DNA from 4 places in the Paraburkholderia tropica genome. Region 1 is predicted to be linked to each of the others. Evidence: predicted binding sites of a transcription regulator. Region 1 holds the regulator's gene; each other region holds the start of a gene.
What was found. Region 1 encodes HrcA, which represses chaperone genes, less so after heat shock. Its sites were predicted from a motif close to TTAGCACTCNNNNNNNNNGAGTGCTAA; they were not measured.
Positions count from the first base shown of each region.

Region 2: a site for HrcA is predicted at 1,881-1,907, ahead of G5S35_RS02965 (co-chaperone GroES). Genes of this name have one in related genera too.
Region 3: a site for HrcA is predicted at 1,775-1,801, ahead of rpoH (RNA polymerase sigma factor RpoH). Genes of this name have one in related genera too.
Region 4: a site for HrcA is predicted at 2,017-2,043, ahead of groES (co-chaperone GroES). Genes of this name have one in related genera too.

Region 1 covers NZ_CP049134.1:544,098-547,560, reverse strand. The annotation lists gene G5S35_RS02440 (RNA-binding S4 domain-containing protein) at 1-72, opposite strand, end outside; gene hemH (ferrochelatase) at 116-1,195, opposite strand; gene hrcA (heat-inducible transcriptional repressor HrcA) at 1,403-2,422, opposite strand; gene G5S35_RS02425 (NAD kinase) at 2,715-3,463, shown strand, end outside.
Region 2 covers NZ_CP049134.1:673,967-677,429, forward strand. The annotation lists gene G5S35_RS02955 (cupin-like domain-containing protein) at 1-174, shown strand, start outside; gene G5S35_RS02960 (glycosyltransferase) at 320-1,552, opposite strand; gene G5S35_RS02965 (co-chaperone GroES) at 2,002-2,292, shown strand; gene groL (chaperonin GroEL) at 2,337-3,463, shown strand, end outside.
Region 3 covers NZ_CP049134.1:298,201-301,663, reverse strand. The annotation lists gene leuA (2-isopropylmalate synthase) at 1-622, shown strand, start outside; gene G5S35_RS01410 (nuclear transport factor 2 family protein) at 785-1,168, opposite strand; gene rpoH (RNA polymerase sigma factor RpoH) at 1,869-2,798, shown strand; gene cydP (cytochrome oxidase putative small subunit CydP) at 3,178-3,447, shown strand; gene G5S35_RS01395 (cytochrome ubiquinol oxidase subunit I) at 3,437-3,463, shown strand, end outside.
Region 4 covers NZ_CP049136.1:1,016,663-1,020,125, reverse strand. The annotation lists gene groL (chaperonin GroEL) at 45-1,679, opposite strand; gene groES (co-chaperone GroES) at 1,694-1,984, opposite strand; gene G5S35_RS28055 (ExbD/TolR family protein) at 2,244-2,672, opposite strand; gene G5S35_RS28050 (ExbD/TolR family protein) at 2,694-3,119, opposite strand; gene G5S35_RS28045 (MotA/TolQ/ExbB proton channel family protein) at 3,139-3,463, opposite strand, start outside.

The DNA.
Region 1 (3,463 bases):
AAAGCGCGCGGACCAGAGCCATTTGTCGATGCGCAGTCGCGCGCCCGGCTCCGTCGAAATTTTGTAGTTCATACGTTGCGTCCTGATTAAGCGAAACGCGCTCGGCGCAGCAGCTTCACGCCACCGCGCCCGCAGCATGCACGCCGGCGCTCGCCGCCTGCACAGGCCAGCCTTGCAGGTTTTGCGCCACGATCTCGCCGAGCGCCGCGATCCACGCGCGCGAGTCGTTCAGGCACGGAATACGGTGGAACTCCTTGCCGCCGCCGTGCAGGAATTCGTCGCGGACTTCCATGCCGATTTCCTCGATGGTTTCCAGGCAATCGGCCGTGAAACCCGGACAGAATACGTCCGCACGCCGCACGCCCGCCTGCCCCAGCTCCTTGAGCGTGGGCGCCGTGTACGGCTGCAGCCACTGCGCGCGCCCGAAGCGCGACTGGAACGTGACGCGGCATTCGACCGACGTAAGTTCCAGCGCGTGCATGAGCAGCGACGCAGTCTGCTGACACTGCTCGTGGTACGGGTCGCCGAGATCGAGCGTGCGGCTCGGCACGCCATGAAAGCTCAGTACGAGACGATCCCCGGCCGCGAAATCGGGTTTGCCGTGCGCGCTCCAGTACTGATGCACCTGCGCGGCCAGCGCGGCGATGTAGGCCGGATGGTCGTGATAGCCGCGCAGCGTGCGGATCTCGGGCTGATTGCGCATGCGCCGCAGTGCAGCAAACGCGGCGTCGAAGGCCGTGGCCGTGGTCGAGGCCGAATACTGCGGATACATTGGCACGAGCAGGATGCGTTCGGCGCCCGCGAGCTTGAGCTGATTGAGCATCGCCGGGATGTCGGGCGTGCCGTAGCGCATCGCGTAATCGACCAGCACCGTGTAGTCGTTGATTTGCAGCAGATGGCGCAGCGCGTCGGTCTGCTTTTGCGTGTGCACGCGCAGCGGCGAGCCCTCGGGCGTCCACACGGCGGCGTACTTTTTCGCCGACGAGCGCCCGCGCAGCGGCAAAATCAGCGCGCGCAGAATGACCTGCCAGATGGGCGCGGGAATCTCGACCACGCGCGGGTCGGAGAGAAACTGCGCGAGATAGCGGCGCACGGCGCGCGGCGTGGGCGCGTCGGGCGTGCCGAGATTGATCAGCAGCACCGCAACACGATGCGCGACAGCGGATTGCAGGGGCCGCTCGAGGTCGAAACGCATAGGCGATCAGGGACGCCGCGCGAGCAGCGCAGCAACGGTTGCACAAGGGATCATTATAGCGGGCGGCTTCGGGTCAGCCAGGCGGCGGGCGGGCCGCGCGTGTGCGGCGGCGTACGTCAGGCAACGCAGCGCAGTTCGCGCCGCAACGTTAGCCATTCGGCTAATGGCGCGGCGCGCCGCTTTCGCCGATCATGGCCGGCAAGCCGCTCAGTTCTGGCTGAGCGTGAGCGAGAGCAGCCGCGCGGTGATGTCCACGATCGGAATCACGCGGTTGTAGGCCATGCGCGTCGGGCCAATCACGCCCAGCGTGCCCACGATCTTGCCGTTCACTTCGTACGGCGCGGTCACCACGCTCATTTCCTCGATCGGCACGAGTTGCGACTCGCCGCCAATGAAGATCTGCACGCCCTGCGCGTGGCTGGAGACGTCCAGCAGTTGCAGCAGGCTGGTCTTCTGGTCGAACACGTCGAACAGCTTGCGCAGGCGCGCCATGTCCGAGGACAGGTCGGCCACTTCGAGCAGGTTGCGCTCGCCCGAGATCAGCACGGTCTCGCCGGTGTCCGACTCCTCGGTGCTCGCGGTCACGGCGGCGTGCATGAGCGTGGTCATGTCGCCGCGCAGCGCGTCGATTTCCTCGCGCAGGCGGCGGCGCACCTCGTCGAACGAGAGGCCCGCGAAATGCGCGTTGATGTAATTGGAGGCTTCGATCAGCTCGGAAGGCGCGAAGTCGCGCTGCGTCGCCATGATGCGGTTCTGCACGTCGCCTTCGGGCGTCACGATAATCAGCAGGATGCGCTTGTCCGACAGGCGCATGAACTCGATCTGCTTGAACACGTGGCTGCGGCGCGGCGTGAGCACCACGCCGGCGAACTGCGAGAGATTCGAGAGCACGCTGGCCGCGGCCGCCACCACCTTCTGCGGCTCGCCGGGGCGCAGCGTGGTTTTCACCGCGCGCGTGAGCGCGTCCTCGTCGCCGGACGGCTCGACGGTGAGCATGGTGTCGACGAACAGGCGGTAGCCGCGCGGCGTGGGCACGCGCCCCGCCGAGGTGTGCGGACTGGACACGAGCCCCAGCTCCTCCAGGTCCGACATCACGTTGCGGATGGTCGCCGGGCTCAGCTCCAGCCCGGAGAATCGCGACAGCGTGCGCGAGCCAACCGGCTGACCTTCGGCGATGTAGCGCTCGATCAGCGTCTTGAGGAGGGTTTGTGCGCGGGGATCTAACATGACTGAAAATTTTAGCCTAATGCCGGGTTCGGGGCGAGTACGCACGCGGGCGCGCGGGCGGCGTGCCGAGCCGGCAGCGGGCCGCCGGCTGGCGGAACCCGCTACGCGGCGTAGCCCCCGAAATGGGTCGCTGTCATCGGCGCGTCACCGGCTTTTGGGAGAAAGGCGCCGCGTTGCGCGGGAAAAGCACCCGCGGGCGCATCGCCCGCGAGGCGGCGTTTTTTCGGCCGCCGCCCCGCCCGTATTGGCTCACAGGTTCCTTTTCGGGACCTGACTATGGTGTAATTGCGGCATGCAGATCCAGAAGATTGAGAGCCAGTTCAAGACGGTTGCGCTCGTCGGGCGCAGCAACACCCAAGGCATCGGCGAGCCGCTGATGGCGCTCGCCCAGACCATTTCGCAACGCGGCTTCGACGTCGTGTTCGAAGCGCAGACCGCCCAGGAAATCGGCGCCACCGGCTATCCGTCGCTCCAGCCCGCCGAAATCGGCGCGCGCGCGGACGTGGCCGTGGTGCTCGGCGGCGACGGCACGATGCTCGGCATCGGCCGCCAGCTCGCGCCCTACCGCACGCCGCTCATCGGCATCAACCATGGGCGGCTCGGCTTTATCACCGACATTCCGTTCTCCGACATGCAGGAGATCGTGCCGCAACTGCTCGCGGGCAGCTTCGAGCGCGAGGAGCGCTCGCTGCTCGAATCGCGCATCACGCGCGACGGCGCTCCGATCTATCAGGCGCTCGCGTTCAACGACGTGGTGGTGAACCGCAGCGGCTTCTCCGGCATGGCCGAGCTGCGCGTGCACGTGGACGGCCGCTTCATGTACAACCAGCGCTCGGACGGCCTGATCGTCGCCACGCCCACGGGCTCCACGGCTTACGCGCTCTCGTCGCAAGGGCCGATTCTGCATCCGCAGCTGCAGGGCATCGTGCTCGTGCCGATCGCGCCGCACGCGCTCTCGAACCGCCCGATCGTGCTGCCCGACGACTGCAAGGTGAGCATCCAGATCGTCGCGGGCCGCGACGTCAACGTGAATTTCGACAT
Region 2 (3,463 bases), 130 kb from region 1:
CTGAGTCTCAATATGGAATTTCCGCAGCGTTATGGCGACGCATACCGGGCCAATCACTACATGCGCAAACTGGGTTTGAAGCCGCGTGCGCCGGGTGGATCGGAATGGCTGGACCGCTCGAAAGCGGCCACCGTGTATGGCCTGCGCAATATCCGATCGCTGCTCAAGCGATAAGCGGTATGGGCATTCGCACGCGATGAAAACCGGGTGCGAATGCTTATCGATGTATCGACATATCGGCCGCGAATGACATCGCCAGGACTTTTGGCCGGGAAGATTGCCCGATGCTTCCTTAAGAATTCATCGAGCGATTCACGCGCTATGCAGCGGGTTGGCAGACGCCTTCGTGGTCGAGAAACTGCCGAAACTCCACAATATCGCCATTGCTCGTTTGCGATTGCGAATAAGCGAGCGCGGCCTCGGACGCCGCATTCAGGCTGGCTGCATCGGACAGCATCGCACTGATCTGCGCGGCGTCGATCAGAAAGGCACAGCGTTCGCTGCCGGGCGGCAAGCCTTCCAGCGAATGACGCGAGCCGAACACCGGTTTGCCGGCCGCCAACGCCTCGACCACCTTGATTTTCAGTCCCGTTCCATCGACCGGCGCGATTACGATTTTCGCGCGCCGGTAAAGCGCGTCCAGATCGTCGACGAAACCGAGTAGCTGGATAGTGCCGATTGCCGATGCCTTTTCGACCACTTCGGGATTCATGCTGACCTCGCCGGCGATCGCGAGAGAAAAACGTTGCAGCAGGTCGCGCTGCTCGTTGATGAAGTGGAGTATGCCGTCCACATTGAACGGATTGCGCGAGCCGATGAACAGCAGGTCGATATCGCGGCCAGCGGGGGGTGTTGCCGTAGTGCGATGGCTCGCGACGCTGTATTTCGGCAAAAAGAATACGGGCTTGTGCGGAAAGAACAACCGGAACATGCCGGCCTCCGTTCGCGCAATCGAGAGTAATGAAAGCGCGCTTTGCAGCAAGCCGGTTTCGCTGCGAAATTTTTCGGCGATTCTTCGGCTGGTGAGCGCGTGCCCGAAACGCTTGCTGAATTGCAGGAAGTCGATGTCGTGCGTTTCGATCACGCAGCACTCGGGATCGATGCCGTTGAGTTCGAGCAGGCCGTTGGCGTAGTTCACGATGAATAACGCGTCGGGATACTGCTTTCGGAGCCGATCGTAATTCGGCGTCAGAGTGGGCAGGTGCGCGCCGATCAGTTGCGGGATGAGGTTCGGAAACACGCCGCTCAGTTTCTTTTTGGCTTTGCCCCAATAGCGCAGCACGGGTGAACGTCGGTCAAGCACGAGTGCCACGCCTGGATACAGCTTGCTGAAGATCGCGCGCTCGGCGTCGCCCCAAGGACATTCGACATGGTTCGAATAGCTGTAGACGGTGACTTTGCAGCCGTAACTGATCAGCAGATTGAGCAGCGACGTCACGCGAACATGCGCGCCATTCCGGTTGTTGACGAAGGTGCCGTTGAAATACAGGATGAGTTTGCGATGCACGACATGGGCGAGGTCCGGAGCGGGCGTCGAATCTTCCAGCATCATTTTCTTCCGACAATTCGAGTTCGAGCGGCCACGGCCGGGCGACGAGGAGAGGGTGGGAGGGTGTCCGGCCTCAGCGTAGCGGCAGGGCAGGCCCGACACTGCTACCTACCGCACGAAATCCACTGCGCATATCCGGCCGCGGGCGAGCGGCGTCGCAGGCGCGCCATCGTCGGTGTTTACACCTGGTTTTTGGGGGCGTAAGCGGCATTCTGCGCGCCGTGAACGTCTTTATGTCATTGATTTTCTTGAGTTTGGCGGGTGCGCGCCCGCCTATGTTGCATCCCGCATCCGCCCCCCTTCTTGAATTTGTCACTACCCGTCCATATAATTAGCACTCACCGCATGAGAGTGCTAACAACGCTCGGTGTACACATATCTCTGGCTGGCACCTTCGCCAACCAGGTTTTCTTGAGTCTCTTCAAGTCCCAATCAAGAGAGAGGATCTATCCATGAACCTTCGTCCTTTGCATGATCGCGTGATCGTCAAGCGCCTGGATCAAGAAACCAAGACCGCTTCGGGCATCGTGATCCCGGACGCAGCGGCAGAAAAGCCGGATCAAGGTGAAGTCCTGGCCACGGGCCCGGGCAAGCGCGACGACAAGGGCTCCCTGATCGCGCTCGACGTCAAGGTCGGCGATCGCGTCCTGTTCGGCAAGTACGCTGGCCAGACCGTCAAGGTCGATGGCAACGAACTGCTCGTGATGCGCGAAGAAGACATCATGGCCGTGGTGCAGAAGTAAGCTCAGCCCACCGCTCATTCATCAAGAATTCAAGGAGTTAGAAGATGGCAGCTAAAGACGTCGTGTTCGGCGATTCCGCCCGTTCCAAGATGGTTGAAGGCGTGAACATTCTCGCCAACGCAGTGAAGGTCACGCTGGGTCCGAAGGGCCGCAACGTCGTCCTCGAGCGCTCGTTCGGCGGCCCGACGGTCACCAAGGACGGTGTCTCGGTCGCGAAGGAAATCGAGCTGAAGGACAAGCTCCAGAACATGGGCGCGCAAATGGTCAAGGAAGTGGCTTCCAAGACCAGCGACAACGCAGGCGACGGCACGACGACGGCAACCGTCCTCGCGCAATCGATCGTTCGCGAAGGCATGAAGTACGTCGCATCGGGCATGAACCCGATGGACCTGAAGCGCGGCATCGACAAGGCTGTTGCAGCCGCGATCGAAGAACTGCGCAAGATCAGCAAGCCCTGCACGACCAACAAGGAAATCGCGCAAGTCGGCTCGATCTCGGCGAACAGCGATTCGTCGATCGGCGACCGTATCGCTGAAGCGATGGACAAGGTCGGCAAGGAAGGCGTCATCACCGTCGAAGACGGCAAGTCGCTGCAGGACGAACTCGAAGTCGTCGAAGGTATGCAGTTCGACCGCGGCTACCTGTCGCCGTACTTCATCAACAACCCGGACAAGCAAGTCGCCGTTCTGGACAACCCGTTTGTCCTGCTGTTCGACAAGAAGATCTCGAACATCCGCGATCTGCTGCCGATCCTGGAACAAGTCGCGAAGGCTGGCCGTCCGCTGCTGATCATCGCTGAAGACGTCGAAGGCGAAGCGCTGGCTACGCTGGTCGTCAACAACATCCGTGGCATCCTGAAGACCGTCGCCGTCAAGGCTCCGGGCTTCGGCGACCGCCGCAAGGCCATGCTGGAAGACATCGCGATCCTGACCGGCGGTCAAGTCGTCGCGGAAGAAACCGGCCTGACGCTCGAAAAGGCAACGCTGAACGAACTCGGTCAAGCGAAGCGCATCGAAGTGGGCAAGGAAAACACGACGATCATCGACGGTGCAGGCGAAGCCGCAAGCATCGAAGCGCGCGTCAAGCAAATCCGCACGCAGATCGAAGAAGCGACGTCGGACTACGACCGTGAAAAGCTGCAAGAGCGCGTTGCCAAGCTGGCAGGCGGCGT
Region 3 (3,463 bases), 250 kb from region 1:
CCGCAAGGGTTTCGCGCTTCAGCAGCCCGACGCCATCTGGGAAGTGCCCTATTTGCCGATCGATCCCGCCGATCTCGGCCGCAGCTACGACGCGGTGATCCGCGTGAACAGCCAGTCGGGCAAGGGCGGCGCGACGTATCTGCTCGAACGCGGCATGGGCTTCACGCCGCCGCGCCGCGTCCAGATCGAATTCAGCCACGCCGTGCAAAAGGTCACGGACGCCTCCGGCGTGGAAATCACCGGCGAGGCGATCTGCTCGCTGTTCGAACGCGAATATTTCGAGACGAAGGGGCCGGCAACGATGGTCGGCGCAGGCCGCGCACGCTTCGAAGGCCGCGACGTCGCGATTGCCGCGGCAGCGCAGATCGACGAAGCGCATGCGCAAGCCGTCGCGGCAGCGTTCGCCGATGTTGCGGAAGAAAGCGTGGAGATCACGTCGTTTGAAACCGCGCGCACGGCACAAGGCGGCACGGCGGTGTTCGTCGGCGCCCGGGTGGGCGGACAGGCGCTGCGCCACGGCGTGGGCGTCGCCGACGATGCGGCGCAGGCTGTACTCGCCGCGGTGATCAGCGCCATCAACCGCGCAACGTGGCAGACGGTCGACCGTCGCGTCGCGGCCTGATCGGGCCACGAAGCGATCCGGAAGCGATCAATAGTCGGAAAGTTAGCAGCAGAAAAGCAGCAAACCTGGAGGCGGCGCCGTTGAGCGCCGGCGGCAAAACGGGCCGCTGGCGTGCGCCCGAAACGCCCTAGCAGGCGGATCGGCGAGTGGACTTACCGGATCTCACTCGATCGCGCAACGCGTCGCCTGCCACGCGAGCAGACGCCAGTGGCCATCCTCCTGCGTCTGGATCGCCGTGTAGGCAATCGGAAACAGCAGCGCGCCATTGTTCGCTTCCATCTCGATCAGCACGCGCCCCGACACCACGCAGGTCTCGTTGCCCACCGGCAGCACGTCCTGCGACTGGATCTCGATCTGACGGTAGCGCCGGCGCCCCGCCGTGATCGCATCGATGAACTGCTGCTTGGTCTCGCGCTTGCCGTTCGTGTGAACGAAAAAGACATTGTCGGACAGCAGTTGATCCAGCGACGAGCCGTCGCCGTCCACCATCGCGCGAAACCGCTCGCGCTCCAGTCCGCGAATCGCTTCGATTACTTTTGCCGCCATTACCCGGGCCCCTTGCGCACGAGCCCGCGCCACGCGCGCCGGTTCGCACAGAAGATGTACGCATGCGTGTCGCTGAAATTTATACCAGGTTTGGACGCATGGATACTTGCGATCAAAAGGATCGGCCCCATATGCGCGTCAGAAAGAGCCGTCACGCTGCGCGATTGCTTCCTGCATCCGCAGACGGCGTTGTGTGACGCGCCGCACGCTCAAGCCTGCTAGCCCTGCGCCGCAATGTCGCATCGCAGCACTTTCGGCGTATTCTGATGTCATTCAGATATCTGCCGTGAACAGAATTCGGGCGCGGCTGCCCGTGCGAGCCAGTACGAGCCCGTGCGAAACAATCGCGGAACAGCGTCTGCGAGGCCCGATTATTGAGTCCGTCAGCGCCGCTTATTCAGTTTTTTATCCAGCCCCAAATTCTCTGCCGCGCCGGCTTTGCGCGGCGTCATCGTTCTAGAGTTATCCCTCGGTTCGCGGGTGTGCGCGCGCCGCATCGGGCTGGAAACCCCGTCCCGTCTGCCTCCCGTGATTTTGTTGAAACCTATCGAAACAACTATTTCGATAGATAACACGGAACCATGAAGCCCCTACCGACTCCAAGTATTAGCACTCGCTGATTCAGAGTGCTAACATCCAACGTGGAGTCGCAGTCTGACTTTTGCAAGATTCCTGAGGAGTTCGCTACGTGAGCAACGCAATGGCAATGACCCTTCCGGGTACGCTGAACACCAAGCCGGCCAAGGCCGCGGGTTCGGGTGCCCTGGCGCTCGCGAACGCTTCCCTGCTGCCCGGCCAACTGGGCAACATCGACGCCTACATCCAGGCCGTAAACCGGATCCCGATGTTGACGCCGCAAGAGGAGCGTCAATTCGCGACTGAATTTCGCGAGCAAAACAATCTGGAGTCCGCGCGCCGCATGGTGCTGTCGCACCTGCGCCTCGTGGTCTCGATCGCCCGTAATTACCTCGGCTATGGTCTGCCGCACGCCGACCTGATCCAGGAAGGCAATATCGGTCTGATGAAGGCCGTGAAGCGCTTTGACCCCGAGCAGAACGTACGTCTCGTGTCGTACGCCATGCACTGGATCAAGGCCGAAATCCACGAATACATCCTGCGCAACTGGCGCATGGTGAAGGTCGCCACCACCAAGGCGCAGCGCAAGCTGTTCTTCAACCTGCGCAGCCACAAGCAGGGCCTGCAGTCGTTCACGCCGGAGGAAATCGAAGGCCTGGCGCAGGAACTGAATGTGAAGCGCGAGGAAGTCGTGGAGATGGAAACGCGCTTGTCGGGTGCCGACATCGCGCTGGAAAGCCAGAACGACGACGGCGAGGAATCCTTCGCGCCGATCGCCTGGCTCGCCGACTCGCACAGCGAGCCGACCGCCGTGATGGCCGCGCGCGACCGCGATCGTCTGCAGTCGGACGGCATCGCCAGCGCGCTGGAAGCGCTCGACCCGCGCAGCCGCCGCATCATCGAAGCGCGCTGGCTGAATGTGGCCGACGACGGTTCGGGCGGTTCGACGCTGCACGAACTCGCCGACGAGTTCGGCGTATCGGCCGAGCGGATCCGCCAGATCGAATCCAGCGCAATGAAGAAGATGCGCACGGCGCTCGCCGCCTACGCCTGACGCGCGTATCAAGCTGCGCCGCTCGCCCCGCGAGCGTGACGCCGACAGCCCCGCCCCTGCCAGGTGCGGGGCTTTTTCTTTTCCGGCGCCAGAAATAAGTACACGTTCACGCCGTCTCTGAGCGTTCCCTCGTAAGATGAATTCGCATGCCGCGCAGTCTTGATCTGATGCACGGTTGCAAACATCAGAACGCGACCTCAAAAAATTGATTTCGAACAAATCGGATCGCATTACTGATCGGTGAGGCAGGCGCTCGCGGCTTCTTGTCACGGTGTCCTGATGACCCCACTCCTAGAATCCTTGTACACAACATGTACACCAATCCGGGTTGCGTGCAGGCCTGGCCAGGAAACAAGTTTTAGGGGCAACAGTCATCGTCATGATCTTCACTTCCGGCCAGTCAGCGCGCACGCGACCGCTTCTGCGCGCACGCATTCTCCAGTGGGCGCGCGGCCCGACCTTCGCCCGCGACATCGTTCTCGTTCTCGCCGTCAAGCTCGTGCTGCTGATGGCGCTGAAGTACGCCTTCTTCAATCATCCGCAGGCCGAAAACATGAACATGCCGCCTGCGGAAGTTGCCCAGGCCATTCTCTCCGTACCGGTGTCGGCCGGGACGAACCCGCAACAAGGGAACCACCATGCCCATTAGCGAAACCGTCGATCTC
Region 4 (3,463 bases), on a different replicon from region 1:
TCTTTCATTGCTATACGCGCGAATATCGCATGCGCGACGTCCGGTCAGAAGCCCAGATCGCCGCCGCCAGGCACGCCGCCCGGCGCAGGCGCGGACGCCGCCTTGGGCGCTTCGTGCACGGTCGCATCGGTCGTCAGCAGCAGCCCGGCCACGGACGCCGCGTTTTGCAGCGCCGTGCGCGTGACCTTGGTCGGATCGAGCACGCCCTTTTCGACAAGATCGCCATACTGGCCCGTGGCCGCGTCGTAACCGAAATTGCCCGAGCCCTCCGCCACGCGCGCCGCCACCACGCTCGCCTCCTCGCCCGCATTGGTCACGATCTGGCGCAGCGGTTCTTCGAGCGCGCGCAGCACGATCTTCACGCCGGCGGTCTGATCGGGGTTGTTGCCCTGCAGATTGAGAATCGCCTGGCGCACGCGAATCAGCGCCACGCCGCCGCCCGGCACAATGCCCTCTTCCACCGCCGCGCGCGTCGCGTGCAGCGCGTCGTCCACGCGATCCTTCTTTTCCTTCACTTCGATTTCGGTCGCGCCGCCCACCTTGATCACGGCCACGCCGCCCGCGAGTTTCGCCACGCGTTCCTGCAACTTCTCGCGATCGTAATCGGAAGTCGCTTCTTCGATCTGCACGCGAATCTGCTTCACGCGGGCTTCGATCGCCGCCGCTTCGCCCGCGCCATCGATCACCGTCGTGTTCTCCTTGCCGATCTCCACGCGCTTGGCCTGACCGAGTTCGGCAAGCGTGGACTTGTCGAGACCCAAGCCGGTTTCCTCGGCGATCACCTGACCGCCCGTGAGGATCGCGATATCTTCGAGCAGCGCCTTGCGGCGGTCGCCGAAACCCGGTGCCTTCACCGCGACCGTCTTGAGCACGCCGCGAATATTGTTGACGACGAGCGTCGCGAGCGCCTCGCCCTCGATATCTTCCGCGATCAGCAGCAGCGGACGCCCGGCCTTCGCGACCTGTTCGAGCACCGGCAGCAGATCGCGGATATTCGAAATCTTCTTGTCGTGCAGGAGAATGAACGGATTGTCGAGTTCGGCAATCTGCTTGTCGGCGTTGTTGATGAAGTACGGCGAAAGATAGCCGCGATCGAATTGCAGACCTTCGACCACGTCGAGTTCGTCGTCGAGCGACTTGCCGTCTTCCACCGTGATCACGCCTTCCTTGCCGACGCGATCGAGCGCTTCCGCAATGCGCTGGCCGATCGACTCTTCGCCGTTGGCCGAGATGGTCGCGACCTGCGCGATTTCCTTGCTCGTGGTGGTCGGCTTGCTGATCTTCTTCAGCTCCTCGATCGCGGCGCTCACGGCCTTGTCGATGCCGCGTTTCAGATCGAGCGGATTGAGACCGGCCGCCACGTATTTCTGCCCTTCGCGCACGATCGCCTGCGCCAGCACGGTGGCCGTCGTGGTGCCGTCGCCGGCGGCGTCGCTGGTTTTCGACGCGACTTCCTTGACGATCTGCGCGCCGATGTTCTGCACCTTGTCCGCGAGTTCCACTTCCTTCGCCACCGACACGCCGTCCTTCGTCACGACCGGCGAGCCGAAGCTGCGTTCGAGCACGACGTTGCGTCCCTTGGGACCGAGCGTGACCTTCACGGCGTCGGCGAGAATGTTCACGCCTTCGATGAGTTTGCTACGGGCGATGTCGCCGAATACGATGTCTTTCGCTGCCATGATCGATGCTTCCCTCAGGATTGAACGACTGCGACGATGTCTTCTTCGCGCAGCACGAGCAGTTCGTTGCCGTCGACTTTCACGGTCTGACCGGCGTATTTGCCGAACAGCACGCGGTCGCCCACGTTGAGATCGGGCGCGATGCGGCGCCCGTCGTTGTCGCGCCGGCCCGGACCGACGGCAAGCACTTCGCCCTGGTCCGGCTTTTCGGCGGCGCTATCGGGAATCACGATGCCCGACGCGGTTTTGGTTTCCTGATCGAGTCGCTTGACGATCACGCGATCGTGCAATGGGCGCAGGCTCATGGGCGTAGTCCTTTAACGTTATCGGCGATGGGCTGGCACTCGTTCAATGCGAGTGCTGATGGAAAACCGAGTATAGAAAACGCCTTCGCCGCGCTCCAATAATGGATTGGCAATTCGATATCGCGTGAATCCTGCAATCGATATGGCGATGCGTGTGTTGAATCGAAGACGAATCGAAGGCGCGAAAAAAAAGCGAACGGCGCACCGTTCGCTTTAACGAAGTCCTCTCGTTCGGATCGAACGAGGGCCATCCCCAGTTTTACTGCATGTATTGCTCGTTTCCAATCAAGCCGATCTTCGTCGCGCCTTCGCGCTGCGCGGCCGCCAGCACTTCTGCCACGGCGCGATACGGCGCGGCTTTATCCGGCAGCAGATGAATCTCCGATTGATCGGCTTGCGCCGCCACGTCGGCCATATGCCGTTCGAGATCGGCGTGATCCTGAAGATGCGCGCCATTCCAGGCGAGCGCGCCGCTTGCATCGATATCCACCTGCACGACCGGCGGCGGCGCGGCGGGCGGCGGCGGATCGCCCACGGGCAGATTCATTTTCACCGAGTGCATCTGGATCGGAATCGTGATGATCAGCATGATCAACAGCACGAGCATCACGTCGATCAGCGGCGTGGTGTTGATGTCCACCATCACGTCCGGTTCGTCGCCGGAACCCTGGTTCACCTGCATTCCCATAGCTTTTTCCTTCGCTCGCGCTCAACCGCCGCGCGCGGGCGGCTGTGTGATGAACGACACCTTCGTGATACCCGCTCGCTCGCAATCGGTCACCACGCGGCCGATGAACTCGTAGCGCGTGGACTGATCGCCGCGCACATGCACTTCGGGCTGCGGATCGCGCTGCGAGACCGTCTTCAGTTGCGCGAGCAGCGTGGGCGAATCGATACGCCGCTCGTTCCAGAACACGTTGCCGTCCTTGTCGACGGCAATTTCAATCGCGTCCGGTTTAGTCTGCAGCGGACTCACGGTTTCCTTCGGCAATTGCACGGGCACCGTATGCGTGACCACCGGAATCGTGATGAGAAAGATGATCAGCAGGACCAGCATGACGTCGACGAGCGGCGTCGTGTTGATGGTGGCGATCACCTCGTCTTCGCCGCCGTCCTGAGCTACGTTCATGGCCATGATGACTCTCTTCGCGCGCTCAGCCAGCGTTGGCGACGGCGCGCACGTTGCGCTTGCGGCCCGACAGCAGCACCGTATGCAGTTGCGCGCCGAACGTGCGCACGCGCTCCATCAGCGACTTGTTGCGGCGCACGAGGAAGTTGTAGCCGAGCACGGCCGGCACGGCGACCGCGAGGCCGATGGCGGTCATGATGAGCGCCTCGCCCACCGGACCCGCCACTTTGTCGATCGAGGCCTGACCCGCGATGCCGATCGCCGTGAGCGCGTGATAAATGCCCCACACGGTGCCGAACAGGCCGACGAACGGCGCGGTCGAACCGACCGTCGCGAGAAACGCGAGACCG